4 regions of the Roseateles albus genome follow, and region 3 is predicted to be linked to each of the others. Evidence: predicted binding sites of a transcription regulator. Region 3 holds the regulator's gene; each other region holds the start of a gene.
What was found. The regulator FNR, encoded in region 3, switches genes on or off when oxygen is low (the NO sensors DNR and NnrR bind a similar motif). The targets are predictions, from matches to a motif close to TTGATNNNNATCAA.
Positions count from the first base shown of each region.

Region 1: PRZ03_RS21280 (potassium channel family protein) is a predicted target of FNR. The motif match lies at 4,094-4,107, and genes of this name have one in related genera.
Region 2: cobA (uroporphyrinogen-III C-methyltransferase) is a predicted target of FNR. The motif match lies at 5,432-5,445, and genes of this name have one in related genera.
Region 4: PRZ03_RS21545 (OmpW/AlkL family protein) is a predicted target of FNR. The motif match lies at 4,105-4,118, and genes of this name have one in related genera.

Region 1 covers NZ_JAQQXT010000017.1:60,315-67,945, reverse strand. Annotated here, with positions in the region: gene PRZ03_RS21285 (beta strand repeat-containing protein) at 1-3,958, opposite strand, end outside; gene PRZ03_RS21280 (potassium channel family protein) at 4,141-4,929, shown strand; gene PRZ03_RS21275 (hypothetical protein) at 5,021-5,503, opposite strand; gene PRZ03_RS21270 (helix-turn-helix transcriptional regulator) at 5,713-6,324, opposite strand; gene PRZ03_RS21265 (winged helix-turn-helix domain-containing protein) at 6,561-7,631, shown strand, end outside.
Region 2 covers NZ_JAQQXT010000003.1:325,394-333,024, reverse strand. Annotated here, with positions in the region: gene ahbB (siroheme decarboxylase subunit beta) at 1-79, opposite strand, end outside; gene PRZ03_RS06790 (Lrp/AsnC family transcriptional regulator) at 70-597, opposite strand; gene ahbB (siroheme decarboxylase subunit beta) at 590-1,618, opposite strand; gene PRZ03_RS06780 (cytochrome D1 domain-containing protein) at 1,622-2,842, opposite strand; gene PRZ03_RS06775 (c-type cytochrome) at 2,839-3,177, opposite strand; gene PRZ03_RS06770 (c-type cytochrome) at 3,182-3,487, opposite strand; gene PRZ03_RS06765 (nitrite reductase) at 3,547-5,247, opposite strand; gene cobA (uroporphyrinogen-III C-methyltransferase) at 5,513-6,409, shown strand; gene PRZ03_RS06755 (M13 family metallopeptidase) at 6,396-7,631, opposite strand, start outside.
Region 3 covers NZ_JAQQXT010000002.1:446,010-453,640, reverse strand. Annotated here, with positions in the region: gene PRZ03_RS04945 (NADP-dependent isocitrate dehydrogenase) at 1-230, shown strand, start outside; gene icd (NADP-dependent isocitrate dehydrogenase) at 341-1,594, opposite strand; gene PRZ03_RS04935 (sulfite exporter TauE/SafE family protein) at 1,726-2,439, opposite strand; gene hemN (oxygen-independent coproporphyrinogen III oxidase) at 2,439-3,869, opposite strand; gene fnr (fumarate/nitrate reduction transcriptional regulator Fnr) at 4,049-4,783, shown strand; gene PRZ03_RS04920 (hypothetical protein) at 4,793-5,074, opposite strand; gene PRZ03_RS04915 (hypothetical protein) at 5,110-5,394, opposite strand; gene ccoG (cytochrome c oxidase accessory protein CcoG) at 5,425-6,903, opposite strand; gene ccoP (cytochrome-c oxidase, cbb3-type subunit III) at 6,936-7,631, opposite strand, start outside.
Region 4 covers NZ_JAQQXT010000018.1:17,337-24,967, forward strand. Annotated here, with positions in the region: gene PRZ03_RS21525 (HAD-IIB family hydrolase) at 1-572, opposite strand, end outside; S-adenosyl-L-homocysteine riboswitch at 642-751, shown strand; gene ahcY (adenosylhomocysteinase) at 856-2,283, shown strand; gene PRZ03_RS21535 (TlyA family RNA methyltransferase) at 2,431-3,207, shown strand; gene metF (methylenetetrahydrofolate reductase [NAD(P)H]) at 3,204-4,058, shown strand; gene PRZ03_RS21545 (OmpW/AlkL family protein) at 4,189-4,857, shown strand; gene pepQ (Xaa-Pro dipeptidase) at 4,917-6,224, opposite strand; gene PRZ03_RS21555 (5-formyltetrahydrofolate cyclo-ligase) at 6,235-6,798, opposite strand; gene PRZ03_RS21560 (TfoX/Sxy family protein) at 6,927-7,337, shown strand; gene PRZ03_RS21565 (class I SAM-dependent methyltransferase) at 7,365-7,631, shown strand, end outside.

The sequences.
Region 1 (7,631 bases), on a different contig from region 3:
TGGCGATGCCAACGCCGCTGCGGCCGACATTGACCGTCGCCAGTCCCGGCGCCGCTTCCAGCTTGATCTGCGAACCGCTGACCATGCTCAGACTGCCCGCGCCCTGATCCTGATGCTTGCTGCCGCCCAGCGTCATTGAAGCGCCTTGGGCGCCTGGATTTGAAATCAGCACCAGAGCGCCATTTGCGAGTTGCACTTGGCCGCTAGAGCCTGCACCCGCACCCACCACCAGCGCCGCATGGCTGTCGCTGCTGGTCCATTGCCCACTCAGATTGACTTGCGCCTTGTCCACCAGCAGGCTGCCGGTGCCGCCACCAGCGCCGACCTTCAAAACCGTGGTTTCTACTTGAGCTTGATCCAAGACCTGCATCTGGCCGAAACCGCCCTCGCCTTGGCCAAGGGCAATAAGAGCGTCGCTGCCTATGACTTGCAAGCGCGAATTGACACCATTCACCTGTGCCATGCCAGTGCTCACGCCCAAACCAACCGCTCGGCCGGCGCCCACCAGCAGAGTGGTCAGCCTAGGGTCTGCCACTGTAGAGACGGCGTCACCCTGCAACACCATACTGCCTCCGGCGGTGATGCTCAGACGCCCATCACCTCGGTAGCCAAATCTTGCATAGGGGTTGTACCCCTCTTCAGTGCCATCCGCCGAGATAGAGGACAGCGAATGCAGATGTATCTCGCTGCCGGCGCCGCTAATGTTGACGCTGCCCGAGCCAGGAGCAAGGCCATTGCTTCTGCCGAAGCCCACATCAAGAAATCCGCCGTGCCCACTGGAATCAAAAATCTTGGCCCCATGATTGACATTGATTTGCCCCTGACCCCCTTGCCCAATGCTGATGTAAGCATCCGCACCAAGCTCGAGTGCGGTGCCCGCGCCGTCGAGGGTCAAACTGCCCTGACCTTGATTCCATCCCAGAGTCAAGTCATTCAAGCCGGTCATACGAGCCCCGTCACTTAGCGTCATCGTCGCCCGGCCTTGATAGCTGCCCAGACCCAAAAATGAAAAGGAATCAGAAACGAAATCCAGGCTGGAGCCCTTGCCGCTGATATTGACTTGGGTGTCACCATTCATCGCAGACAAGTTCATGTAGGCGCCCATACCCATCGGCGCCAGCAGCTTCATCTTGCCGCCATCGCTGATGTTCAGATTGACGCTGGAATTCTTAGCATTCCAAACTTGCGTGTTGAAATAGGCATCCGTGTCGCCCCCAGTGATGGCCCAGGTGGACCCCTTCCCCTTGATGCTCAGATTCACCAAAGCACTTTCCGAGCCGGTCGCACCCAGGCTGAAGGTTCCTAGCCCGGCGCTGACATGATCGGTCTGCAACAACCCGCCGTCCAGAACCCTTACCGTCGCCACCGTGGCACCGCCCGGCGTGCCCTCGGTCCAGCCATCAAACGGCGGCAGCGCCAACTCGGCCCGTCCCACTTGAAAATGGCCCAGAAAGCTCGCCTTCGAGCCCGCGCCGGTCACCGTCAAGCTGGCGTTAGCGCCCGCATTGGCGCCGACCAGCGTCGCGCACCAGACGCCGCCATTGCAAGCACTCGCGTTGAGCTTGCCATCCAACTCGCCGCCCGCGGCCACCGTCACCGAGCCGGTGCCCAAGTACAGCCTATGCGTGTTCACGGCCGCCAACTCCAATTTGGACCCGGCGCCGCTGATGTTCAGCGTACCTTGGCTGCCCGGCGCCATGCCGAGTTCAATATTGCCCGTGCTGACCAAGCCGCAGCCACTGACAGACAACTGACCCAGCCCACGCTCACCAACGCGCAGCGTCGATTGACCATCCATCAGCGTCAGGCGCGAACCTACGCCGTCGACGAACACATCGCCGCGCCCCTGCTCGCCGCCCGCGCCAGCAGGCCCGCCCACATTCAAGGAACGCGCACCGCTGACCTGCCCACCCGACAAGACCTTCAGCACACCTTGCCCGCTATTGCCGCCGATCTGCATATGGCTATCGGCAAGGCCAAGCAGGCTCGCCGTCGCCCCGTTTTGCACCGTCAACGTCGCCTTGCCTCCAGCACTGCTGGCAATCGAGATGTTGGCCCTTTCCCCCTTCAGGTTCAATGCCGAGCCGGTGTCGCTGATCAATAAATCGGTCTGGCCGCCGCCGTCACTGAGATTGAGACTCGCGTTGCGTCCGGCCGGCGCGTCCAGCAAGAGCTGCCCGCCTTGCAGGATCTGCCAATCGGCGCTGGCACGGGCATGGCTGCCAGTGCCGACCCAGGCATCGCGGCCGTCTTGCTCGCTGCCATTGACTCGCCATAAGGAGCCGGCGCCGCTTACCAGCAGCGAAGAAACGCTGCGCTCGCCCCCCGTCGCGGCCGGCTGGCCTATCCAGCCGCCAACATGGACAGTGTCAGATTCAAGCTGGGCGCCATCCAGGACCCTGACGCTCGCATGTGTAACGCCACCGGGCGTGCCATTGGTCCAGCCGTCGGACGCCTGGGCCCAGACATAGATATTGCCGATCTGCAAGTCATTGATAAAGCTGGCGCGCGAGCCCGCGCCGGTCACGGTGAACTTGGCGTCACTGCCGGCCGTTTGGCCAATGATGGAGCCGCACCACTGTCCTTTGCACGCCACCGCATTGCCGCTCGCTTCCAGCAGCGCGCCGCCGGACACCTCCATGATGCCCTGCCCCCAGTCGCCGACCATCAGCCGGTGCATGCCGACGGCGTCGAGCTTGATCTGGCTACCAGCGCCCGTCAGCAGCAGCTTGCCATTGCCTTGGCGGGATGCAATATTGAGTTGCCCGGCCGCCAGCGTGGCACCGTCCAAGACCTGCACGTCGCCCGTTGCGGCATTCCCGATGGTGATGCCGGACGAACTGGCAAAACTTGCCGTGCTTTTCGGCCCGGTAACGATGAATTTGCCATCACCACCGTTCAAGCCCACTTGTACCCACCGCGCCGTGCTGCTCAGCGTGCCGCCGTTCTCGATGCTCAGCACGCCTGCGCCGCCGCCTTCGGCGATATGAAGAAAACCACGGTCGGCGTCACCGCTCAGCGTGAGCTGCGAGTCCTTGCCAGTGACCGTCAAGGTAGCGGTGCCGCCATTGCCGACACGCATGCCGTAATTGCGACCAGCCACCGATTCAATGTCCAGCCGTCCACCATCGCTCATGGAGACGTCGGCATTGCTGCGCGAGCCGTTGGCCATATTGAACCATGCCTCGCGGCCATCAGCCGTGCCGCCCGTCACATGCCAGCGCGAGTCTGATCCTTGGATCTTCACCGCGGCAAAGCTGCGCTCGGTGCCCAGCGAAGCTGGGCCGAGATAACTATTGCCCAGCGATGCCTCATCGGTCGTCAGCACGCCGCCGTTCAAGATACTCACATGGCCATGAACATCTGCTCCGGGCACTCCAAAGCCCTTATCGGCGTAGATGTTGCCGACGCTGAAGCTGCCCAGCAAGCTGACCTGGCTGCCCGCACCGGTGATGTTCAAGATACCGGTCGAGCCGGCCGTGCTGCCGACCTGGTTGTAGCACCCCCCAAGCGCGCAGGCCGCACTGTTGACCCTGCCGGCTACGACCGCCCCACCCGAGACCGTCAGTTCGGCCGATCCAAAGTGGCCCACGTCCAAGCGCCCTTGATTGGCGCCGAAATGCAGTTCAACCCGCGTGCCTATGCCGTCGATCAAGCCGCTCGCCGAGCCCCCGGCTGACGCCAACGCCAAACCACCCAGTTTGACCTGCGACCCGGCCGTTGCTGAAAAACTGCCCGCAGCACCGGAACCGATGACCAACCAACTATTGGTCAAATCAATATCGCCCGGCCCCAAAACGATCGGGTCCCAGGGCACCAACCAATACGGCCCCGTCACCGTCACCGCCGCCTGCGCGGCAGGGCCGCTCAGCAATAAAACCGCCGCGTGAGTCAGCGCGAGGCACAGGCGCTTGGGATTCAGGTCTTGGCGAACTGCCGGTGTCTTCAGTGCATGCATAGCAACTCCTAGGTGTTTGATTCAGCGGCCTTTGTACCGAGGCGAGGAGGATTTGCGCTCCACAAACTTGATGATCGATGCCAACCTAGGGGGGTGCGCTGCGAAACTGCGAAGCTGCGGACGACAAGCGCGAACTTGTCCCAAGTCAAGGGTCGCACACCACTTTGAAGTAGGCTAGCGCCATGCCTCACCGTCTAAGCACCCGCAGTTGGGGGCTGGCCCGCCCGCCTGCCATGAATGCCGCCGCTCTGCGCACTGAAAAGCGCTGGCGCTGGCCGGTCTTGATTGGCCTGCTATGCACCATTCCGGCCTTCTACATCGAGCTGCTTGAGAACCTGCCGACGCCGCTGGCCGTGGCCATCTATTTGGGCGCGGCCGGGCTGATCGTGCTGTCACTGAGCCTGGTGGCCAGCCAACTCAGCCATCCCCGCCAATACCTGCGGAGCAATGCGATGGATCTGGTGCTGGCCGTCGGCTTGGTCGCTGCCGCGCTCCTGCCGCCCAGTGTGCATTCGCAGCTGGCACTGGGCCTGCGCCTATTCGTCGCCATGCTGACCCTGGTGCATATGGCCTGGGCGATCAAATTCTGGGTCACGCGCGGGGGGCTGGGCTATTTGCTGGCGCTGGCGATGCTGGTGCTGTTTTTTTGCGGCGTCGGTTTCTGGGCCTTGGAGCCGCGCGTACACAGCCTCGGCGATGGGCTTTGGCTGGCCTTTACGACCGCCGCAACAGTGGGTTATGGCGACATCGTGCCGACCACGCCGGCTGCCAAGATTTTCTCGGTCTTTGTCGTGTTGCTGGGTTATGCAGTGCTGTCGCTGGTGACGGCAGCGATCGCGTCTTTCTGGGTCGAAAGCTCGGAGCGCCGCATGGAGCAAGACATCCTCAGAGATATGCACGCACAGCTGCGCAGCGTGCATGAGGAGTTGGCGGCGCTAAAGCAAGAGCTGCGCCGCATCGAGCGCGAATAGTCCCCCCAGGACCAAGGAATCGATCCATCCATGCGGTTTGCTGCAAAGGGGATGACGCTCGCGGGCGGGCTTGCGCCCGCGAAACAAGGACTCACCGACCGATCAAGGTCACGGCAGCAATTCTTCCCTGCCCTTGCTGAGTCATTGCGGTTTCGGACCTGCCTATATCGTCCTCGACAAACTGGAGGATAAAGGCATATTTTTCGACCACGCCGGGCGTACCCTCGCAGTGCAAGCGCCTCACAGCTTTTTTGACCGGCTTCGATGCATCAATGTCGCCAAACGGCGCCTTGACTTCGCTGATCTGATTGCCGGCGATCTTGAAATCAATACGAGTTGCAGGCAAGTCACCGTACCGCCATGCCATTCCTTGCAATGACTCTTGCAGTTCAGCCGCGATGCCTGGGCAAACTTGGCTGACATTGAACTTCACCAAGGGTGTATGGGCGGCGCCGCTCACGTCGACCCGGCCCAAATCCGCTGGCGTTGCGGTCTGCGCCAGAGCCAGCGAGGAAACTAAGGGCAATGCAAGTCCCAGCAATATGCGTGCGGGGTAATTTGACAGCTTGTTCATGACATTCTCCTGTGGATTGACGAGTCGGCCCTACAGAACGCTGCGCTTGCACACAGTGCTTCTGTCAGACCCAAAACAAGCGTAGTCAACGCAGGGATAAAGCTCTCCAAAAAGTTGCTAAATCGCTGCGCATTGCGCGCCAGTCCCGACAGAACGCGCCCATCGTGGCGCACCGGGCCAGACCAGATCCGGCTAGGGTCGCGCCCCCGTCAGCGCGGCGCTGCGGCGGCACTTCCAAGCCAGCACAGCAATTGCATCAGCGATGTTGCGTGGGTTTTTTCCAGCAAATGACGCACATGCGTGCGCAGGGTACTGACTTGAATGTCAAGCTGGCGAGCGACCGAATCCACCACCTGGCCGTCTGCCAAGAGCATGAGCACATAGCGCTCGGTATTGCTGATCCGGTATTGGTGGCAAAGCGCCTCCAAGCGGGCGCTTTGGCTCAGTTGGGGCTGATCGATGTGCAAGGTCAGCAGGAGATTGTCTGGCCCCCATTCGCCGGCTTGCGCGAGTTCTGATCCCAACTTCGCCAAATGCAGCCAGCCGGTCATCAAGCCAGGGCTGAACCAAAGCGCCACATCGACAGGGCCACACAATGCTCGTCCCAGCAAGCAAACCAGGGTCTGCGCGTCCAATTGGCCCAGATGCATCAATCGCCCATTGAGTTGCCAAGCATGCCTGCCGTCGAACACCTGCTCGGCCCGGGGATTGACATAGACCAAACTGCCATCGTCTTGCAAGACCATCAACGGTTGCGGCAAGCCGCCAAGGATTCTTGCGACTTGGCCGACCTCTGCCTTTATGTCGCTTGTCTTCAACATGAGAACGCCGCCCTGATTGATTGCTAACACAAGTTCAACTCTGACCGAACCGTTTCAAGGCGACAATCAGACGGGCTTAAACTTTGCTAAATTTTCCTAATTTGTCGACGCCTCCCCCTAACTTGTGACTTGGATGTCATGCTCCTTGGCTACCAGGCCTCACGCGGCTCTTACGCGTTTAATGCGCGTGGTCGCCGATTAATTGGGTGGCTGTGGCGTTCTACAGAAGGACATGTGTGGATCCCAACATCCGATTCGGCAGTTTTGAGTTGAGGCCCCAAGAGCGGGTACTGCGTGAAGGCGGGCAGACGCTTACGCTCGGCGCCCGCGCGTTTGACGTCCTTTCTGCGCTGATCGATAGACGCCATCGAGTGGTTTCCAAGGCCGAATTGATGGAGCTGGGCTGGGGCAATTTAGTTGTGGAGGACAACAACCTCTCGGTGCAGATATCTGCCATCCGCCGCGTATTGGGGCGAGACTCGGTATGTACCGTAGCCGGCAGGGGTTATCGATTCACGCTGGCTTGTGAAAGTAGCGGCGCTGATCCTGACTCCAGATCGACATCTCCCTCCAGCGCCTCGCCATCACACCCAGGCATAGACGAACTGCACCCGCCTTCTGCAAGCAAGCAGCCCCGCATCGCGGTACTGCCCTTCGAATCTGACGGCGGCCACGCGGAGAGGTATTTCGGCGATGGCATCACCGAAGAGATCATCACCAACCTGGCTCTGAACAGGCACTTTTTCGTGATCTCACGAGGCTCCACCCTGCACTTGCGCTCTCAGACAAAACGGCTCGTCGACATTGCCCAAGAACTGGGCGTGCGGTATTTGCTTGACGGCACGGTACGCAGGCAGGGCCATCGTTTGCGCATTGGAGCGGAGCTGTCCGACTGCCAGCTCGGTCAAGTGCTCTGGGCAGAGCGCTTTGAGGGCCAGCAAGATGAGCTATTCAAGTTGCAAGCGCGCATTTCCAGCAAGATCACGGCGGCCATAGACCCCTGCATCCGTTCGGTGGAACTCAACGATGTTCGCTCCAGACCAACGGGCAAGTTGGACTCCTACGACTCAATGCTCAAGGGTCTGCACCTGATGTACAGCGAGGGCGAGCGCGCTTTCGAAGACGCAGGCCCTTGCTTCGAACGAGCGGTTGCGCTAGATCCGCAGTTTGCACAGGCCCATGCCAATCTATCGTGGTGGCTGAGCATGCGCATTGGCGAGGGTCGATCTCTGCAGGCGCAAACGGACCGCGAAATGGCGCAGTACCACGCCTACCGCGCCATCGAACTCGACCCCAGGGATGCTTGG
Region 2 (7,631 bases), on a different contig from region 3:
CTTCGAAGGGCTTTTTCAACAAAGGCAAGCCGGCTTGGGTGGCGGCGATCAATTGCCGCTCAAGAGGACTCAAGGCCATGGGCGGCTCCGCAGGGCAGGTTGGCCTGGGTCGGCAAATGCCGGCAATTTCAGGCCGACAAAGAATTCGCGCTCCTTGGGGAAGGCCAGCACGACGCAATCGGTCAGCGCCTCGATGCGCCGGCAAACGCTGTCTGCCTGCTCCGGCGTTTCGACGGCGATCACGAACCACATATTCAGTGCATGTTCGCGCCGGTAGTTGTGCGCGACCTCGGGCAGCGCGTTGACCAGCATGGCCACCGCGTCGAAGCGCTGCTCCGGCACCTGCATGGCGGCCAGCACAAACAGGCCCCCGGCCCGCTCAATCTGGAACAGCGGCCCAAAGCGGGTCAAGGTGCCCTGGGCGAGCAGGCGTTGCAGGCGCTCAATGACGACCTCTTCGCTGTAGCCCAGCTCGGCGGCGATAGCGGCAAAGGGGCGCGGCAGCAGCGGCAGCTCGTCCTGCAAGCGGTTGATCAAAGCGGCGTCCAGCGCATCAATTTTTGCCAGCCGCTGGCTCGCGCCATTGGATTCATGCATCGACGGTCTCCTGTGCCAAGGCTTGAGGAGCCAACTCGGCGAAGTTGCGAAAATAGCGTGCGCCGCATTGTTTGAAACGACGCCGGCTGAACAAGACCGTCTGCGGAACTTGCTCCAAATCGGCCGCCTTGCGCGCCGCCTCCAACCAGCTCAAGACCTCGCCGCGCTGCCGTCCGTGCAACATGCAGTAGAGGTTGTAGGGCCAGCCCGGCGCGCGAGCGCGGCGGTAACACAGCGTCACGCCGGGCTGCTGGCTCAGAATGGCGGCGTGCGCATCGACGTCGGCGTCCGCCACATCAAACACGCACATCGCGTTGGCGGCAAACCCGAGCTCATGGTGACGCACCACCACGCCAAAGCGGCGCAATGTTCCCTGGCTTAACCAATGATCCAGCTTGGCGAAGATATGGGCCTCGCTGCAGCCCAGCGCCTGCGCCCAAGCGGCGTAAGGGCGCGCGATCAGCGGTAGCCCGTCTTCCACCAAAGCCGCCAAGGCGCGGTCTTCAGTTTGCACCGCGCGGCTGTGGTCGTGCAGCTTCTCTTGCCCACCGGCACGGGCCGCGCAGCCGTCCGCATGGGGGCGCTGCAAATCGAAACCCAGATTGATGCGATAGGCGCGTTGCATCGGCAGGCGCAGGGCCTGCAAGCCGCAAGCCCGCTCCAAGTTGCTCACGCCGGCCGCCACCTGCTCCCGATCGGCGCCGGTGATGACAAACCAGAGGTTGTAGGCATGCTCACGTTCGTAGTTATGGTTGACACCCGCATGCGCGCTGACCAAGGCCGCGACAGCCTCCATGCGCTGCGGCGGCACCGCAAAAGCGCACAGCAAGGCCGCGCCGCCGGCGCCACTGCCCCAGATGCCGCCGATGCGGCCCAAGCTGCCGGACTCTTGCATGCGCTTGAACTCGGCCAGCACTCGCTCTTGCCCCACGCCACAACGCTGGCCCAGCTCAGCGAAAGGCTCGCTGCAGAGCGGAAAGCGCTGCTGCCAGTCATTGATCAAATGGTCGGCGACTGTCATTTTCTAGAATCCCATCCGATTGGCGCGGCTGCTGAAGAAGATGCCGCTGGGGGCGTCGATGCTCAGAACAGCCTGCGTCTCGAAACTGTCGGTGGCGATCACCGAGACGCGGTTGTCGTCGCGCGAGGAAATCCAGACCGCTTCGCCGCGCGGTGTGAACTCCATATGCAGCACCGCCTTGCCCGGCTCCAGCGTTTTGACGATTTGCCGGCTTTGCGTGTCGATGACTTGCACGCGGTTGTAGTCGGGCACGGCGAAGTTGACCCAGACCTGGCGGCCATCGGGCCGGGCGATCACAAACACCGGTTGGCCCGCGACCTTGATGCGGCCCACCTCAGTCCAACTTTCGGTATCGACGACCAAGACCTCATGGCGGCCAATGGCGGGCAGGTAGGCGAGCCGGCCGGCGACCGCCCAGCCGCGCAGATGCGGCATCTTGAAGACCGGCAGCGGGGCTTGGCCGCGCCCGTAGCCGCCCAAGATCCGCGTTACTTTGGGCTCGGCCGCCCAGAGGTCAATCACGCCCAAACCGTCTTCGCCGAACAGGCCGGCAATGTAGTGGCGGCCGTTGGGCGTGAGCAAGGCGTCATAGGGCTGACGGCCAACGTCCTTGAATTTGGTGATCTTGGGGGAGCCTGGACTGCTCAAGTCGGCGATCCAGATCTCGCCCGCATCAAACAGCGAATAGATAAAGCGCTTGCCCGGCAGATCGGCCAGGCCGACCACACGCGAGAGCTTGCCCGGCGCATATTCGGCCGGGATGTCGGCCACCAGGGCCAAGGTCTTGGCATCGAAGACCTTGATGCCGCCGGGCTGGTAGTTCTGTGCCGCCACCAGGCTGCCGTCTTGCGAGATCGCGCCGCCAATCGAGTTGCCGCTTTGCTGCACGCGTGCGTCGGTTTTGTGCGTCAGCAAGTTGACCTTGCTCAGCGCGCCGTCGCGGCCGAAGACATAGGCCGTCGCACCATCGCGGCCGTAGACGACGGAGGCGTGTGACAGATCGCCGAGGCCATCAATGCTGCCGAGGATTTGCCGGCTCGTGGTGTTGATGACCTGCAGCGAGCCTTTTGCCCGCTCGACCACCACGCCGAGGTCGCCGCTACCTATCGGTGCGGCGCAAGCTGGCGTGTCGATCATCGCAGCGGGCGGCGCTGGCTGTGGAGATGAGGCGCAGCCCACCAGTGCGGCCAGCGCCAGCAGCGTGCAGCCCAGTGCTTGCTTCATGGTTTGTCCTTGCTTGGTGTTTCGCTGGGGAAACCCTGCAGCAGTTTTGAGGCGATCCACTCGGCTTCACTTTCAGAGATCATGCTGCGCCAGGGCGGCATGGGCGTGCCCGGCCGGCCGTGATAGATGGTGGCTTTGAGCGTCAGCAAGGGGATGTCGGCCAAGGCCTCGCGCGTCAGCGCGGGCCCCAGGCCGCCGGTCAGCTTCATGCCGTGGCAGCTGCCGCAGTCCTGCCTGACCATACGCACCAGTGCGGACTGGCGACCGAGCGTTGGACTCTCGGCCGCTTGAGCGCCAAGCGTCGCCAACATCAGACCGCAAACAAGCCACCGCATCACATCAGCTCTTGAGGATGGACTCCACGGCCGACTTCAAGTCGGCGTCGCTGATCTTGTCCGGCCCAACTGGCGCCATCGGCACCGGTCCAAAGGTGCCGGCGCCACCCTTGCGGACCTTCTCGCTCAGCTTGGCCACCACGTCCTGGCCCTTGTACTTGGCGGCGATGTCCTTGAAGGACGGGCCGACGATTTTTTTGTCCTTGGCGTGGCAGGCCATGCAGCCGGCCTTGTTCATCGCATCATCGAGTTCGGCGGCCTGAGCGCCGAAGCTCAGCAGCGCGGCCAGGGCTATCAACAACTGTTTCATCACTAACTCCTTTATGGAAGGGGCCGCACCGGCTGCAAGCCGGGCGGCCTTGGGCTGGCTCAATAAACGTCGTGCTGGGTGTTATGCACATTGAAGTGCCCGGTCGGTGTGATCAGGCGCGGGTCCTTGATCACGGCCTTCAGCTTGAGCGTCTTGTCATCGACGATGACCATCGCGCTTTGCTTGTTCTTGGCCGACCAGACCGAGAACCAGACCTCATCACCGGCCTTGTTGAACTCCGGTTGAACGACGCGTTTGGCGCCGTCGTCGCCGATGCCCGCCCATTCGGCAATCGGCAACACGGTGTAGCCCTTGTCGAGGTTCTTGATGTCGTAGACGGCGACCGATTGCGAAATCTTCGGATCCGGGTTCAGTGGCGAATCCGAATAGATGTGATTGCTCTTCGGGTGGCTCTTGATGAACAAGGCCCCGCCGCCTTGGCCCTTCAACTCGGCCACCTTCTTGAAGGCGGAGTCTTTATGGCCTTTGGGGTCGGTGCCGATCAGCGAGATCGAGTCATCACCCAGATGGCCGGTCGACCAGACCGGGCCGTACTTGGGGTGGATGAAGTTGGCACCGCGCCCAGGGTGCGGGATCTTGCCCACGTCGATCAGCGCGGTCAGCTTGCCTTCCTTGGCGTCGATGACCGAGATCTTGTTGCTCTGGTTGGCGGCCACCATGAAGTAGCGCTTGCTGGAGTCCCAGCCGCCGTCATGCAGGAAGGGCGCCGAGCCAATTTCGGTGACCTTGAGCGCGTCGAGGTTGGAGTAGTCCACCATCAGCGTCTTGCCGGTTTCCTTCACATTGACGACGAACTCGGGCTTGAAGTGCGAGGCGACGATGGAGGCCACGCGCGGCTCGGGGTGGTATTCCTGCGTGCCGACCACCATGCCGCGGGTGCTGACGATCTTCAGTGGCTCCAGCGTGTCGCCGCGCATGATCACGTACTGCGGTGGCCAGTAGGCGCCGGCGATCACCAGCTTGTCGCTGTAGTCGCCTTCCTTGCCCTTGTACTTGCTGGTGTCCACCGAGCGTGCTTCCAGGCCAATCCGTACTTCCGCGACGTTATCGGGGATGGGCATCCACAGATCGATCATATTGATCTTGCCGTCACGGCCGATCACAAACAGATAGCGCCCTGAGGCCGAGGTGCGCGAGATGTGCACCGCATAGCCGGTCTTGACGATGTTGATGATCTTCTTGGTGTCGCCGTCGATCAGCGCCACCTCGCCGGTGTCACGCAGCGTGGTCGAGAAGATGTTCTCGATATTGAAGTCATTCATCTTCTTGGTCGGCCGCTGGGCCGGCGGCACGATGACCTTCCAGGTCTGCTTGATCTGCGCCATGCCGAATTCGGGCGGCACGGGCGCATCCTGCTGGATGTAGCGGGCCATCACGTCAACGGTCTTCTCATCCATCTCGCCCGAGGTCAGCCAGTTCGGCATGCCGGCGGCCGAGCCGTAGGCGATGAAGATCTTCAGGTAATCGGTGCCTTTGCCGAGCGTGATGTCGGGCGTCAGCGGCTTGCCGGTCGCGCCCTTGCGCAGCACACCGTGGCAGCCGGCGCAGCGCTCGAAGTAAGTCTTGCGGCCCAGCTCGAATTCCGCCTGTGTCATGGCCGGCGCCTTCGGGTTGGCGCTCTGGTACATGGGCACATCACCCAGCGGCGAGGTGCCGGCCTGGTAGTTCATTTCGGCTGGTGTCACATTTTTCTTGTCCTCGGCCTGGGCCACATTGCCCCAGGCCAGGGCAGCCAACATGATCACGGCAAGCCGAGACAGTTGCGGTGTCTTTTTTTCCATTGCTCACTCCGTCGGTAGGACGCTGCGAAGGGCAACGTCCGAGCAGCACTGCATCCATGGGCACTCAAGTGCATGGGCTCGCGAGGGGCTGCGGTTCCTGTGGCGAGCAGGAGCATCCTCTCGCTCGGAGGATCAAAAGTCCTTGAACTGGTTCAAGGACGCGGCGGGCCACAGCTTTTCAAATAGCGCTCATCGAAAGTCGACGCTTGAAGGAGCGGTGCGCATGAGCATCTTGGACGAACCCCTGTATTTCGGGCCCTTGAGCCGGGCTGTGCCCAGGGCTCCGGCGCATCAGCTGCCAGTGAATACGGCGCCGGCTCTTGTGACCTTGGTCGGCGCCGGTCCCGGCGACCCCGACTTGCTGACGGTCAAAGCAGCGCGCGCGATTGCCCAAGCGCAACTGGTGCTGTATGACCATCTGGTCTCCAAGGAGGTCTTGCGGCTCTTGCCTCCCAGTGCCGAGTTGATCTATGTCGGCAAGCAAAGCGGGCAACATGCCTTGCCGCAGGAAGGCATCATCGAACTGATGCTGAGCCTGGCCCAAAGTGGCCGCCCGGTGCTGCGCCTCAAGGGCGGCGACCCCTATATCTTCGGGCGCGGCGGCGAGGAAGCGCAGGCCCTGGCAGCCGCCGGCGTGCCCTGCCAAACCATTCCCGGCATCAGCGCGGCGCAAGGCGCGGGCGCTTGCGCCGGCATCCCCTTGACGCACCGCGACCACGCCCGTTCGCTGGTCTTCGCGACCGGGCATCTCTGTGCGGCGCAAGCCACGCAGCCCAGCGTCGCCCCGCCCACGGTAGACCTCGACTGGGAGATGCTGGCACGGCCGCGCCAGACAGTGGTGATCTATATGGGCTTGGGCGCCCTGCCCATCATCTGCGAGCAGCTGATCGCCCATGGCATGGCGGCCGATATGCCGGCAGCGCTGATCGAAAACGCCAGCCTGCCCGAGCAGCGCTGCGTCAGCGGCAGTTTGCAGAGCTTGCCCAGCCTGGCACTGCTGCACGCGGTCAAGGCGCCGGCCTTGATCATGATTGGCACCGTGGTCAGTCTGCGGTCGGAGTTAGCATCCGGGCTTGCCTATGCCCACGCGCACCAGCAGGCAGCCGTCACCAGATCTTGATCCGCTCGCCGGCCGGCTTGTGCAGCTTGTCGCCCGGCTTGGTGCCGAAGGCCTGGTGGAAGGCATCGTGGTTGACGACGCCCGCATTGGCGCGGAACTCGCCGGGTGAATGGGGGTCGGCGCTGAGCTGCTGCAGCATTTGCTGCTCGCGCACCTTTTCGCGCCAGATCTGCGAGAAACCCAGGAAGAAGCGCTGCTCGCCGGTGTAGCCCGCCAACACCGGCGCGGGCTTGCCGCCCAGCGAGCGCAGATAGGCCTTGTAGGCGATTTGCAGACCGGACAGGTCGGCGATGTTCTCACCCAGGGTCAGGCGGCCGTTGACCTTCTTGCCGGGCAAGGCCTGGTAGGCATCGAATTGCGCGGCCAGGCGTGTGCCCAATGCATCGAAGGCTTTGGCATCGGCCTCGGTCCACCAATTGCGCAACATGCCATCGCCGTCGTACTGCGCGCCCTGATCGTCAAAGCCGTGGCTGATTTCATGGCCGATGACGGCCCCGATACCGCCGTAGTTGACGGCATCATCGGCATTCGGATCGAAGAACGGCGGCTGCAGGATGGCGGCCGGGAAAACGATCTCGTTGACGGTCTCGTCGTAATAGGCGTTGACGGTCTGCGGCGTCATGCCCCATTCACTGCGGTCCACCGGCCGACCGGCTTTGGCCGCCTCGCGCGCCCAGGCGAACTTCGCTGCGTTCTGGCGGTTCAGCAAGGCCTCACCGGCCGTCACTTGCAAGGCGCTGTAGTCGCGCCACTGGCTGGGGTGGCCGATTTTGATCGTGTACTTGGACAGCTTGTCTTGCGCCGCCGCTTGCGTCTGCGGGCTCATCCAGCTCAAGCCCTTGATGGACTCACCGAACTCCGCCATCAAATTGTCGACCAGGCTCTTCATGCGCGCCGCATGGGCGGGTGTGAAATGCCGGGCGACATAGAGCTTGCCGACCGCCTCGCCGAGCGCCTCATTGACCTCGGCCGAGCCTTCCATCCAGCGCGGCAGCGGCGTTTTGCTGCCCGTCATCGCACGGCCATGGAAGGCAAACGAAGCGGCCCGAAAGGCCTTGGGCAAGACCACCGCATAGGCGTCCACGCTGTGCAATTTGGCGTACAGCTGCCAGTCGGCCAGCGGCGCCTCGCCGAGCAACTGAGCAATGCCGATGATGGCGCTGGGCTGGGTGACCGAGAGCCGGTCGATATTGTTCAGCTGCGCGGCGGCAAAAAATGCCGG
Region 3 (7,631 bases):
AACTCGCGACCCAGACCGAGGACAGCGCATTGGCCGCGCACTTCACGGGCCTGGCCAAAACGCTTGCCGACAATGAGCAGAAGATCGTCGACGAGTTCCAGGTCATTCAGGGCCAAGCAGCCGACATCGGCGGCTACTACCTGCCCGACCCGGTGAAGACCCAAGCCGTGATGCGCCCAAGCACGACGCTCAACGCCGCTTTGGCAGCCTCGGCCGCGCTACAGGCCTGAAGCCAAAGCCGCCAAATTGGCGGCTGTTTTCTCATGCACTGCGCGTAAAAAAGCCCCGCTCTCCACAGGAGAACGGGGCTTTTGTCCGTCAGCCAATGCCGACGTTCGTCTTACATATGCTCGATCATGACGGCGCCGAAGCCCGAGCAGGAAACTTGCGTCGCACCGTCCATCAGGCGCGCAAAGTCATAAGTGACCCGCTTGCTCAGAATCGATTTACCCATGGATTCAATGATCAGGTCGGCCGCTTCCAGCCAGCCCATATGACGCAACATCATCTCGGCCGAGAGGATCTCTGAACCCGGGTTCACATAGTCCTTGCCGGCGTACTTAGGCGCCGTGCCATGCGTGGCTTCAAACATCGCGATCGAGTCGCTCAGGTTCGCGCCCGGGGCAATGCCGATGCCGCCGACTTGTGCGGCCAAGGCGTCGGACACATAGTCACCATTCAGGTTCAGCGTGGCAATCACCGAGTACTCGGCCGGGCGCAAGAGGATCTGCTGCAAGAAGGCATCAGCGATCGAATCCTTGATGATGATGTCCTTGCCGGTCTTGGGGTTCTTGAGCTTGCACCATGGGCCGCCGTCGATCAACTCGGCGCCGAATTCCTTCTGCGCCAGGTTGTAGGCCCAATCACGGAAGCCGCCTTCCGTGTACTTCATGATGTTGCCCTTGTGCACGATGGTGACGCTGGGCTTGTCATTGTCTATCGCGTACTGGATCGCCTTGCGCACCAGGCGCTCGGTGCCCTCAATCGACACCGGCTTGACGCCAATACCCGAAGTCTCGGGGAAACGGATCTTCTTGACGCCCATCTCCTCTTGCAAGAACTTGATCAGCTTCTTGGCCTTGTCGCTCTCGGCTTCGAATTCGATGCCGGCATAGATGTCTTCCGAGTTCTCGCGGAAGATCACCATATCAGTCTTGTGGGGCTCTTTCACTGGCGATGGCACGCCGGGGAAGTAACGCACTGGGCGCAGGCACACATACAGGTCCAGCTCTTGACGAAGTGCCACGTTGAGCGAACGAATGCCGCCGCCCACCGGCGTAGTCAACGGACCCTTGATGGACACGACATAGTCCTTCAAGACGGTCAGCGTCTCGGCCGGCAGCCAGACGTCAGGGCCGTAAACCTTGGTCGACTTCTCGCCGGCGTAGATTTCCATCCAGTGGATTTGCTTTTTGCCGCCGTAGGCCTTGGCCACAGCCGCGTCAACCACCTTGATCATCACCGGGGTGATGTCCAGACCAGTACCGTCGCCTTCAATGAAAGGAATGATGGGCTGATCAGGCACGTTGAGCGAGAAGTCAGCGTTGACGGTGATCTTCTGCCCGCCCTCGGGCACCTTGATGTGTTGGTACATGTATGTCGTCTCCACGGAGCGTGATTGAGAAAATTCGCTTTTTATTCTATGCGAGCTATGCCCGCTTGAAACGCCGGTTACTCCCGGTGTCGCGCCAAGCCTGTCGTTGACAGCGGACCGAATCTATCTGTTCACCTGCAGAACGCGACGACCTGCGCCCACACGCCATGACCCAAGGCCCAGCCAGAGGCAACCGCCAAACCCAGACCGCTGAGCCGCACCGACCAGCGCATGCCTGCGACCGCAGCACCGCCCTGCCCTTGCAGTTTGACCCAGAGCAGCGGCCCCAAGGCCAAACCCAAGCCGGAGGCACCCGCAAACAGCGCCATCACCGCAGCACCCTGGGCCGGCCCCGAGGCCAAGGCCGCCACCAGCAAGGCCGACTGCAAGAGCCCGCAGGGCCAAGCGGCCCAGGCAAGCCCAAGCATGCCGGCTCGTGCGGGCCGAGCGAAGATCTTGCCGCCCCCCTTCAAACCGTCCAAGGATGAGGTCACCGAAGGGCGAATGCCGTTGGAGATACGCTGGCCAATGCCTTCGAGCCAGGCCGGCTGGCGCCCATGCCATAGCAAGGCCAAGCCGAGCAGGAAAGCCGCCACATGCAGCAGCACCCAGAGTGGCCGCAACAGGGCCGAGGCCTGCCCCCATTGAGCCAACAAGCCCACGCTGGCTGCGGCCAATCCCCCTGCGAGGGCATAACTGAACAAACGCCCGAGCTGAAAGCCGAGCATGGCCGAACGTGAGGGGCCCGCAATAGCAGTGCTGGCGCCGCCGCACATGGCCAGACAATGGGGAGTGCCGGCCAGCCCCATCAGCAGGGCCGAACCGGCTAAAGCGACATCAAGCATCAAATGATTCTAGAGAATCTCTCGCGGCTCCGGTCGGCTTGCAGATAACGGTCAAACACCATGGCGACCGCGCGCACAAAATACCAACCCATTGGCGTGACTTGAATCGCACCCGGCTCCAGCGTCACCAGGCCTTGTTCGGCCAACTCAGCCATGCGCTCCAACTCGGGCTTGAAATAGGCCCGCATATCAACCAAGTGCGACAACTCGATCGACTCAAACTCCAGCCTGCCCTGGCACATCAAGGCCATGATGACCGCACGCCGGACGATGTCGTCACGACTCAGGGCCAAGCCGCGCACGATAGGCAACTGGCCTTGGCGCAGCGCGTCGTAGTACTCGTCCAGCGTCTTCGCGTTCTGGCTATAACAAGCACCGACACGGCCGATCGCCGACACTCCCAGTGCCACCAGATCGCAATCAGGCTGAGTGCTATAGCCCTGGAAGTTGCGGTGTAGGCGCCCTTGCCGCTTGGCCACAGCCAAGGAATCGGTGGCCAAGGCGAAGTGATCCATGCCGATATAGCTGTAGCCATGGCTTTGGAAGCCGGCGATGGCCCCCGCCAACATCGCAACCTTGTCACCGGCCGGCGGCAGTTGGGCCGTGTCGATGCGGCGCTGCGGCTTGAAGCGCTGCGGCAGATGGGCGTAGCCATAGAGCGCGATGCGATCCGGCTTCAAGGCGCCAACTTGAGCAATCGTGCGAGCAAACGAGTCCGGCGTCTGCAGCGGCAGACCGTAAATCAAATCGACATTGGTGGACTCGAAACCCAGTTCGCGCGAGGCGATCATCAAGGCCTCGACACTCTCGTAGCTCTGCTCTCGGTGCACGGCTTTTTGTACCGCCGCGTCAAAGTCCTGCACGCCAAAGCTGAGTCGGTTGAAGCCCAGTTCACGCAGATGTTTGAGCCGGTCCTTGGTGACCGTGCGGGGATCCACTTCGATCGAGACTTCGGCCCCAGGCGCCACACGAAAACGCTCGCGCAGTGCGAGCATCAACTGGCTCAACTCGGCGTCGCTCAAAAAGGTCGGTGAGCCGCCGCCCAAATGCAGTTGCGACACCGCCGCTCCGCGCCCCAGATGGGCGAGCGTCAGATCCATCTCGGTGACCAAGGCCTGCAGGTACTCGACCGCCTTGTCATGGTGCTTGGTGATGACCTTATTGCAAGCACAGTAGTAGCAGACCGATTCGCAAAACGGAATGTGGATGTACAGCGACAAAGGCGAGGCACTGCCCAAGGAGCCACCTGCTCTTTGCTGCAAGGCCTGCGTGTACTGATCGGCCGAAAAGGCTTCGACAAACCGGTCTGCGGTCGGGTAAGAGGTGTAGCGCGGCCCTGAGACATCGAAGCGGCGCAACAGCTCTTCGCTGATACTGTCCGAGGCTTGGACGGAACCCAAGGCGGGGCTAGCGTGAATGATCTGTACCATGGCGCATACTTTGCCAAGAGTTTGCTTTCACCGCTTGATCAAGATCAAGCTTAAGCTGCTTGGTGAGGCCAACAATGCAGCAGTTCTTGAGATACATCAGGCTGATGATCTCGGGAGCCACTTTCCCCAAAGATTCGCCGCCCCGCTGTTACGGCGGCGCGTCAGTTGAAAAGAGCCAAATGAACGCCACCATCCCGATCAAAATCGAACCCCTGAAGGTTGCCTGCTCGAGTTGCAATTTGCGCGAGCTGTGCCTGCCGGTGGGCCTGTCGTCGGGCGATTTGGAGCAACTTGACAAGCTGGTCGCGACGCGCCGCCAAGTCGGACGCGGCGATACTTTGTTTCGCAGCGGCGACAGTTTTCTGTCTTTGTACGCTGTACGCACAGGCTTTTTCAAAACCTGCGTCACCTCAGAGGACGGCCGAGACCAAGTCACCGGCTTTCAAATGGCCGGCGAGTTGCTGGGCTTGGACGGCATCAGCACCGACCGCCACAGCTGCGACGCGGTAGCGCTGGAGGATTCTTCGGTCTGCGTGATCCCCTACGAGCAACTGGAAGAGTTGTCGCGCGAATTCACCGACTTGCAGCGCCAGTTCCACAAAATCATGAGCCGCGAGATCGTGCGCGATCACGGCGTGATGCTGCTGCTGGGCAGCATGCGGGCCGAAGAACGGCTGGCCGCTTTTTTGCTGAACCTGACCCAGCGCCTGCAAGCGCGCGGCTTCTCCGCTGCCGCCTTGGTGCTGCGCATGACACGCGAAGAAATCGGCAGCTACCTGGGCTTGAAGCTCGAGACGGTCAGCCGGACTTTCTCGAAGTTCCAGGACGACGGTTTGCTGGAAGTCAAACAGCGCCAGTTGCGCATCCTCGACCAAGCCGGCTTGCAGCGCTTGGTCAATAGCACCACCTGCTAAGACGCAAACTCAGCGGGGCCAGGCGCGCGGGTGCCGGTCCTGCGGCAGCTCCGGCAAAGTGGCCATCAGCACGCTCAAACTGGCCGCTAGGCTGATGATCAGCCAGAACAGCAAAAATCCCAGGGTATAGACCGCTTGGCGCGGCAACTCGACCGGCGCGCCGCCAAACCAGGTCAGATCACCCGGATCGACCAGCGCAAACACCAGTGCCGTCAGCACCCCGGCCATCAAGAACGAGGGCCACACCACCGCCATCGCGACCCGGCCCAGGGTCGAACGATCAGTTGGCACTGGGCTCGAGTCTGAAGCTGGGGTGGGCGAATCGCTCATTTCCCACCTGTCGCGGCGTGATTGCGAGCCTCTTTCGCAGGCTGCATGGCTTTGGCAGACGCCTGCTCTTGCAGCACGGGATCGGGATAGCGCAGCGCCAAGCCAAGGGTGATGAAACTCGCCACCACGACCAAGGACGGGCCGCCCACCACCCACCACATCACCGGCTCTCGCCACCAAGGGCGCGTCGCCTCGGGCGCTACAACAGCGGCGGCAGTGGCCGAAGTTGAGCTCAATGAAGACGATGAAGCGGGCGAATTGATATTTTGATGCTCAGTCATGATTCTTTTCCAAAGCTGGGCGGCTGCGCATCAGCGCGGCACCACAAACGTTGATTTTTCGATTGAAGCCTGAACCGGCTCCTTGCCCGCTTGCTGTGGGCGCATCAACTGGAACTGGATCGGGTGAGCGCCAGCACCGGCCTGCGCGGCCACTTCCGGCGGCACACGCACCGCCACAGACACCCAGCGCGCTTCGGCTGCACCCACTGTGAGCGCAACCGGCTGAGCCAAAGCCACGCCCGTCATACCCGTGACCGCCACCGTGAAGTCCTGTGGCTGCTCGGTGGTGTTCATCACCTGCAGGCGGTACAGGTTTTCAATGAAACCGTCCTCGACCAAACGCGCCATCACGCCGCGGTCGCGCACCACATCGAGTTTGACGGGGCTGCGCAGGAACAAAAGACTGCCCAGCAAGGCCGAGCACAAAACCACTAAAACAACCGTGTAAATCACCACACGCGGACGGAACACCCGGCGCAGCTTTTGGGCCGGACTCAGGTGTTGGTTCAGCCCGTTCTCGGTGTCGTAGCGAATCAGCCCGCGCGGGTAATCCATTTTGTCCATCACGCCGTCGCAGACGTCGATGCAGGCCGCGCAACCAATGCACTCGTATTGCAGGCCTTTACGGATATCAATGCCGGTTGGGCAGACCTGAACGCACAAGGTGCAATCGATGCAGGAACCCAGGCCGGCAGCTTTGGCGTCGACCTTCTTGCCGCGCGAACCGCGTGGCTCGCCGCGCTCGGCGTCGTAGCTGATGATCAGCGTATCTTTGTCAAACATGGCGCTTTGGAAGCGCGCATAGGGGCACATGTACTTGCAGACCTGCTCACGCATATAGCCCGCATTGCCATAGGTGGCAAAACCATAGAACAAGACCCAGAACCACTCCCAGGGCCCGAAGCCAAGCGTAAAAGCCTCGGCCCACAGCTGCTTGATCGGTGTGAAATAGCCGACAAAGCTGAAGCCCGTCCACAGGCCGAGCGCAATCCAGCTGAGTTGGGTGGCGCTCTTGCGCCATAGCTTGTTGAAACCCCAAGGTTGGGCATCGAGCTTGATTCGCGCTTGACGATCGCCCTCAAACTGTCGCTCGATCCACATGAAGATTTCGGTGTAGACCGTCTGCGGACAAGCAAACCCGCACCACAGTCGCCCGGCCACCGCCGTGAACAAGAACAAGGCGTAGGCCGACACCATCAGCAGCCCCGTCAGGTAGATGAAATCCTGCGGGTAAAGCACCAAGCCGCCGATGTAAAACCGGCGGGTGGCCAAGTCAAACAAGACCGCTTGGCGGTCATTCCACTGCAACCAAGGCAGGCCGTAGAACAAGAGCTGGGTGAACCAGACCAAGCCCCAACGCCAGCGCGCAAACAGGCCGCTGACTGAGCGCGGATAGATCTTGCTCTGTGACTGGTAGAGAGAAACGATCTCGATGACCGTCTGGCTACCCTTGCCTGCCGAGGCAGGCTGTGGGGTCTTGCTCTGACTCTTGTCCGACTCTGCGCTCATGCCTACCTTGGGTGAAGCTTACTTCTCAGACTTCATTTGGCCGCAGCGGCCACATTGCTCGACATGCCCCACACATAAGCGCCCACGATGTGGATCTGCTCTGGGCTCAGGCGAGTGGACTGCGCGGGCATGACATTGGTCTTGCCGTTGTTGATCATGCTGATCACTGCCTCTTCACCCCAGCCATGCAGCCACACCTTGTCGGTCAGGTTAGGCGCGCCAATTGCTTGGTTGCCTTTGCCGTCCGCACCGTGGCAGGCCGCGCAGACACCGAACTTGGTGCGCCCCATCTGTGCAGCGATCGCGTTATGGGCACTGCCGGAAAGGCTCAGCACATAATTGGCGAGATTGCGGACGTCCTCAGGCGTACCGACTGCAGCGGCCATCGGAGGCATCATGCCGATGCGACCGTTGGTGATGGTCTGGGTGATGGTCTCGTGACTGCCGCCGTAGATCCAGTCGGTGTCGGTCAGGTTGGGGAAACCCTTGCTGCCCTTGCCGTCGGAGCCGTGGCAACCGGCGCAGTTATTGGCGAACAAACGCTCACCGATACCCATCGCCACCGGGTCTTGTGCCAAGACCTCGACCGGCTTGCCCTGGAACTTCGCGAACAAAGTGGCCATCGCCTTGTTGGCAGCCTCTTGCTCTTGGCGGTACTGGCCTTCACTGGTCCAACCCAGCGAACCAGGCTTGCTACCCAGGCCGGGATACATGGCCAAGTAGATGCC
Region 4 (7,631 bases), on a different contig from region 3:
GCCGGGACGGCCCAAATGGCTGCCGACAATTTATTGTGCTCGCCAATCCAACCATTGATATGGATGGAGCTGACGGTGGCCACCAAGCCATGTTCGCGCATCACGGCGCAGACGGCCGCAATCTGTATCGCATCCAACTGAGCGAACTCACTGTGGTCGACGGCGATATCGGTCAGGCGGCCGGCCGAGTCGTTGGCCAGGCATGCCCCCGGCACGCGCTGCAGCACATCGGCCGCACAGGCCTGCAAGCGCTCGAAATTAGCCTCGCGAACCCGCTCATCAGCTTGACTGAACTCGCGCTGCAACAGGCCATGTTCATCTCGGCGCAGCATCACGGCGCCGTTCTCCGCCACGATGGCAAGCAGCGGCCAAGCCAAGGCAAAGGGCTCACTCCAGCCGCTTGGCCTGCCCGTTATGGCAATCACCGGAACGCCGGCGTCACGCAAGGCTTGCAAGGACGCCAATGCGGCCGGCGCAATCTCACCATGGGCCGTCAGCGTGTCATCGATATCGGTCAACACGCCGCGCAAATGGCGCAGGCGCTGGGGCGGGCAAAGGCTGAAAGGCTGCATAAGCGCGATTGTCCGTAATCTTGGCCCTGTTCCGCGCATTGAAATACCGCATGCGGCTAGAATTGCCGCTGTTCCGAGGAGCGTTGCAACCTGAGTTCTCAACAACCCAGGCCAGGCTCGGAAAAGTTTTGCACCATGGGCTGCCAAGCCCGCAGAACCTGCAACTGCGCTCACCCGCTGACGTTTTCGCGTGGGTGAACGCTTGCCAAGTCCCACCTCGGGCTTGGGCAATCCCTCATACGGTGACAGCAGCGGCTTCATAGATTGCATGAAGGAGCTCGCAATGACTGCCACCACCTTGTCCAAAGACCAATACCATATTGCCAACCTGAGCCTTGCCGCCTGGGGCCGCAAGGAAATGAATATCGCCGAGTGCGAAATGCCCGCGCTGATGGCGATCCGCAAGGAATACGCCGCGACTCAGCCGCTAAAGGGCGCGCGCATCACCGGCTCGCTGCACATGACCATCCAGACCGCAGTGCTGGTGGAAACACTGCAGGCGCTGGGCGCCGAAGTGCGCTGGGCTTCGTGCAATATCTACTCGACCCAAGACCAGGCCGCCGCCGCCTTGGTCGCCGCCGGCACGCCGGTGTTTGCCTACAAGGGCGAGACCCTGGCCGACTACTGGGACTACACGCACCGCATTTTTGACTTCGGCGCCAAGGGAACTCCCGGCGAAGGCCCGAACATGATTCTGGACGACGGCGGCGACGCGACGTTGCTGATGCACCTGGGCCAAAAGGCCGAGAAGGATCTGAGCGTCTTGGACAAGCCGGGCAGCGAAGAAGAGCGCGTGTTGTTCGCGTCCATCAAGGCCAAGATCGCCGTTGACGGCACTTGGTACACCCGCAAGAGCGCCGAGATCCTCGGCGTGACCGAAGAGACCACCACCGGCGTGCACCGCCTGCAGGAAATGTCGGTCAAGGGCGAGTTGCTGTTCCGCGCCATCAACGTCAATGACTCGGTCACCAAGAGCAAGTTCGACAACCTCTATGGCTGCCGCGAGTCGCTGGTGGACGGCATCAAGCGCGCCACCGACGTGATGATCGCCGGCAAGGTCGCCGTGATCGCCGGTTACGGCGATGTGGGCAAAGGCTCGGCACAAGCAATGCGCGCGCTGTCGGCGCAAGTCTGGGTGACCGAGATCGACCCGATCTGCGCGCTGCAAGCGGCGATGGAAGGCTTCCGTGTCGTGACGATGGAATACGCGGCCGACAAGGCCGACATCTTCGTCACCACCACCGGCAACAAGAACGTGATCCGTCACGAGCATATGCTGGCGATGAAGCACAACGCCATCGTGTCCAATATCGGCCACTTCGACAACGAGATCGAAGTCGCGTCGCTGGAACAGTACGAGTGGGAAGAGATCAAGCCGCAGGTCGATCACGTGATCTTCCCGGACGGCAAGCGCATCATCTTGCTGGCCAAGGGCCGTTTGGTGAACCTGGGCTGCGGCACCGGGCACCCGAGCTATGTGATGTCGTCGAGCTTCGCGAATCAGACGATCGCCCAGATCGAGCTGTTCGCGCACAAGGACGCTTACGACATCGGCAAGGTTTATGTGCTGCCCAAGCATCTGGACGAGAAGGTGGCGCGCTTGCAGCTGACAACGCTGAATGCGCAGCTGTCGGAACTGACGGATGAGCAGGCGGCGTATATCGGCGTGCCCAAGGCTGGTCCCTACAAGCAAGACACCTACCGCTACTGATCGATAGGCTACTGCGCGGCCGACAGGCGTCGTTGCGGGTCCCTCCGCAGATCCTCACCTAGCGCTGCTAGGCTCCGGTCTGCGGATCCGCCCGCGTCTAGCCTGACGACCGCTCGCTACGCCTCGCAAGACCGAGAACTTTTTTTTATGCGCGCAGATCAACTGTTAGTTTCCAAAGGCCTGGCGCCAACCCGCTCGGCGGCCGCGCGGCTGATCGCGGCGGGTGCCGCCGAATGGCAGGGGCCGGCGGGCTGGCAGGCGATCCGCAAAGCGGGTGAGGATCTCAACGAGCATGGCGACTTGCGCGTCAACGATGACGCGGAGTTGCGCTTTGTGTCGCGCGGCGGGCTCAAGCTCGAAGGGGCGCTGAAACACAGCGCCCTGGATGTGAGCGGCCTGTGCGTGCTGGACATGGGCCAAAGCACCGGCGGCTTCAGCGACTGCCTGCTCAAGGCGGGTGCTGCCAAGGTGGTCGGCGTCGACGTCGGCCACAGCCAGTTACACGAAACCTTGCGCAATCACCCACAGGTGGTGGCGCTGGAGCAGCTGCATGTGCGCGAACTGGCCGGCTCGGCCTTGACCGAGCACGCGCCGGCAGGCGGCTTTGAGCTCATCGTTGGTGACTTGAGTTTCATCTCGATGCTGGGCGCCCTGCCCCATCTGGCCGCATGGTTAGCGCCCGAGGGTCAGGTCTTGCTGCTGGTCAAACCGCAATTCGAGTTGGGCAAGAAAGCGCTGGCGCGTGGCGGTCTGGTTAAAGACGCCAAGCAATACCCCTTGCTGGAAACGCAGGCCCGCAATGCCGCCAAAGACCTGGGCTGGAAGGTCCTGGGCTATTTTGAGAGCGCCATCACCGGCGGTGATGGAAATAAAGAATTCTTCCTCTGGGCGCAAGCACCGGGGACAGCGAAAGACAAGCCATGAGCAGCACAACATCATCCATCCCTGTCAGCTTCGAGTTCTTCCCGCCCAATACGCCGGTCGGGACCGAGAAGCTCAAGGCCGTGGTGCAAGACCTCAGCGTCTTGAACCCGCATTACTTCAGCGTCACCTACGGTGCCGGCGGCTCGACGCGCGACAAGACGCTCAGCACGGTGATAGACATTGCCCGCGCCGGTTTCGAGGCCGCGCCGCATCTGTCCTGCGTGGGCTCCACACGCGAGAACATCGCCGAAATCCTGGCCACCTACCGCGCGCAGAACATTCGCCGCGTGGTCGCCCTGCGCGGCGACCTGCCCAGCGGCACCGCTACCGCAGGCGAGTTCCGTTATGCGTCCGAATTGGTCGCTTTCATCCGCGAGACACAAGGTGCCGACTGGCAGATCGAGGTCGCCGCCTACCCCGAGTACCACCCGCAGCAACGCTATGCCGCCAAGGACTTGCAGCACTTCGCCGACAAGATGGCAGCCGGCGCCAACTCGGCAATCACGCAGTTCTTCTTCAACCCGGATGCTTACTTCAACTTCGTTGACGAGGTGCGCAAACTCGGTGTGACGGCGCCCATCGTGCCCGGCATCATGCCCTTCCACAACTATGCCCGTATCGCGCAGTTCGCGGCCCGCGACGGGATCGAGATCCCGCGCTGGGTGGCGCTGAAGATGGAAGGCTATATGGACGATGCGGCCTCCATCCGCGCCTTTGGCCTGGACGTGATGACGCGCGTTTGCGAGCGCCTGATCGCCGGGGGCGCGCCCGGCATCCATTTCTATACGCTCAATCAGTCAGGCTTGACCTTGGAGTTGTGTAAACGCCTCAGGCTCGGCCAAGTTTCTTGAGTTAAGTCAAATGCCCCCGGCCCTCCTCGCGAGGGCTTTTTTTACTTTGCGTTAGATCAAGGGTTTACCCCCTCAGCAGCATTCCAATCTCTTTCATCGGGGCTATTCCCGGCTTTTTGAAAGTAGATCAATGAACAAGAATTTTGCTGCTGCAATCGCTGGCGTCTGTGCAACCGCTGCTCTGGGCTTGGCCAGCTTCTCGGCTCAGGCTCAGACCACACAAGAAGGCCCTTGGTTGGTGCGCGTGCGCGCCGTGCATCTGCAATCGGCCAATGACAATAGCTCCAAGCTGAGCTCCACCTTGACCAGCGTTGTTGGCAAGCCTGCCGAAGCTTCGATCAACGACAAGTGGCTGCCTGAGCTGGACATCAGCTATTTCATCAACCCCAATGTCGCGGTTGAGCTGATCCTGACTTACCCGCAAAAGCAAGACCTGTCCGTCACCGGCGTGGGCAAGATCGGCAGCTTCAAGCATCTGCCCCCTACACTGAGCGCGCAGTACCACTTCAGCCCAACCAGCATGTTCCGCCCCTATGTTGGCCTGGGTGTGAACTACACCAATATCTCGGACGTGCAGTTTGACGCCAATGTCGCTGCGTTGAAGCTGGGCCTGAAGCACAACAGCTGGGGCCTGTCCGCACAGATCGGCGCCGACATTGAAGTTGCCAAGAACCTCTACCTGAACGTGGACCTCAAGAAGGTTCAAATCAAGACCACCGTTTACTCCAACGGTGCTGATATTGGCGAGTTCAAGGTTGATCCGCTGCTGGTCGGCGTTGGCCTGGGCATGCGCTTCTAAGCGAGCTTAGTCAAATAAAGCCGCTGCGCCTTTTCAGGCTGCAGCGGCTTTTTTCTTGCTCAAAGCGCAGCGAAGGCATCCCGCGTCATATTCTCCGGCCCGCCTTCTGCCCGGCAGACCACATCATCTTCGATGCGTATGCCGCCAAAGCGACTGAGGTGCTCGACCAAGGGCCAATTGACCGCTGCCGCCGCAGGGCCGGCGCGCAGCTGACGCAACAGCGTCGGGATGAAATACAGACCCGGCTCTATCGTCACCACCATGCCGGCCTGCAGCTTGCGGGTCAGACGCAGATAGGGGTGGCCCTCGGGCTTGGGCGCAAGCTTGCCAAATTCATCGGCCATGAAACCGCCGATGTCGTGCACCTGCAGGCCCAGCAAATGGCCAATACCGTGTGGCATGAAGATGGACGTCACGCCTTGCTCAAGCATGGCCTCCACACTCATCTTGACGATGCCTTGTGCCTGCAGAATGCCGGCCAGATGACGGTGCGTGCTGAGATGGATGTCACGGTAGTCGACCCCGTCGCGCACCTCGTCCACCAGCGCCAGCTGCGCGGTCTCCATCGCCGCGAGCAGGGCGTCAAAGTCGGCGTCATCACCACGGCTCCAAGTGCGCGTGATGTCCGAGGCATAACCATTGACCTGCGCGCCAGCGTCAATCAGGAAAGAGCGACTCTCGGCCGGCCGCTGCACATCCTGGTACTGGTAATGCAGCACGGCGCAATGCTCGTTCAACGCGACGATATTGCCGTAAGGCAGATCGCGGTCGGTGTGGCCCGCAGCTACAAGATAGGCGCGGTGAATCTCGGCCTCGGACGCGCCGGCCAGAAAAGCATCACGTGCGGCCATATGCGCGGGCGCGGCGCGGCGTGAGGCGGCCCGCATCTGGTCCAGCTCATAGCCATTCTTGCGTGCGCGCTGGTAATGCAGCAGGTTCAGCAAGTCTTGCGGATTATTGGGCTCCACCCCGGCCAAACTCGCATCCGTTTCGCCAATGATGGCCAGGCGCCCGGGCAGTTGCAAATGCGCTGCCGCATCCTCGGCGCGGCTGATGATGATCAACTCAACCGCATCGACCCACTCGCCGGTCGGGCTGCTTGGCGGCACATGCCAGTAATCATCGGGCTGGTAGTAGACGACGCGCGGCTTGTGGCCGGGGCGCACCACGATCCAGCTATTCGGATGATTGCTCAGCGGCAGCCAATGCTTGAAATGCGGGTTGGCTTGGAAAAGATAGGGCCGATCATCCAGGAACGCGTATTTCTCGATGCCGGAGGCGATCAGCAAAGCGTCAAAGCCGGTGCGCGCCAGGGCGCTTTCGGCTTGGGCTTGCAGCTGGCTCAGGTGTTGTGCGTAAGTAGTCATGCCCGCATTCTCAACCATTGCAGTCCCACACCACACCTTCCTCGGTCAACATGGCGTCCAGCGGTACGTCATGGGCTTCGGCCTTCAACATGGGCTGAAAGCCATGCGCATAGCCAATGCCGGCCGTGGCCGGGCGCGGCTGCAGCGCCGCCAAGGTGCGGTCCATAAAGCCGCCGCCATAACCCAGCCGCAGGCCGCAAGGGCCAAAGCCCACGCAAGGCACCAGCAAAAGTTGGGGCTCAAAGACCTCGGTGTCTTTCGGCTTAGGTATGCCGTAAGCATCCTCCTCCATCGGGCAACCGGGGTACCAGACATGAAAGCGCAGCGTGCCCAAGGCCTTGTCCACCACCGGCAAGCCAATCCTGCGTTCCGGATGATCCTCGCCCCAGCGGTAGAGTGCCGGCAAAGGGTCAAACTCACCCTTGATCGGCCAGTAAGCACCAATGGTCAACTCGGTTCGGCGCAAAAGCCAAACGCGCAAAACCTCCTGCAAATACTCGGCCAATTCCAAACGGTTTGGCAGATCCAGGCGCGCCTGAATCAGTTTGTGGCGCAAGGCAGCGCGGTCATTCATATCCACGGACAATTCCTCCCAACAAAGAAACTGCGGGCCAGCTTTCCAAGTAGCTCTGCTGGCGGCTACCCCGATTGTGTGGGCAGACCATAGGGCGGCCAGCTTCGTTGAGACCCTATATTTGAGCCATGGCAAGCAAAGAATTACTTGATCACTGCATGGAGTTGCTGGCGCCGCTGGGGCCCTTGCGCAGCCGCCGCATGTTCGGCGGCTGGGGCATTTACGCCGGCGACTTCTTTATCGCCATCATTGCCTTCGACCAGTTGTATCTGAAAGCCGATGCGCAAACCCGCCCTCTGTTCGAGGCCGCCGGCTGCGCGCCGTTTCAGTACGAGCGTGAGGGTCAAGTCATGCGCCTGAACTATTTCGTCGCGCCGGAGGAGGCGATGGAGTCGCCCGCGCTGATGGATGCTTGGGGGCGCTTGGCCCTGGGCGCGGCATTGCGCGCCGGCACGGCAAAGAAACCGCACCAAAAATCCAAGCCAAAGACCGGCACAGCAAAGCCAGGGGCGAAAATGGCGACCAAGCGCCAAGCTTGACTCTCACTTTCACCCGGTCCCGCCTCTATGCAAGCCTTGCTGAGCGCCATCGCCACGATGGGCCTCCCCCTTGACGCCCAGCGCATCTTCCACGGTCGCGGTGCCCGCTTCCCGGGCTGCGAGCAATGGGCGCTGGACGCCTTCCCACCAGTTTTTTTGTTGACCAGTTTTCAGCCCGCGTCGGAACTTGACTTGAGCCTCATCCGCGCTGCCCTGGCGGCGCGCTGGCAAGACCTGGCACCTGACCGACCGCTAGACTTGGTCTATCAATACCGGGATGAAGGCCGCAGCGAA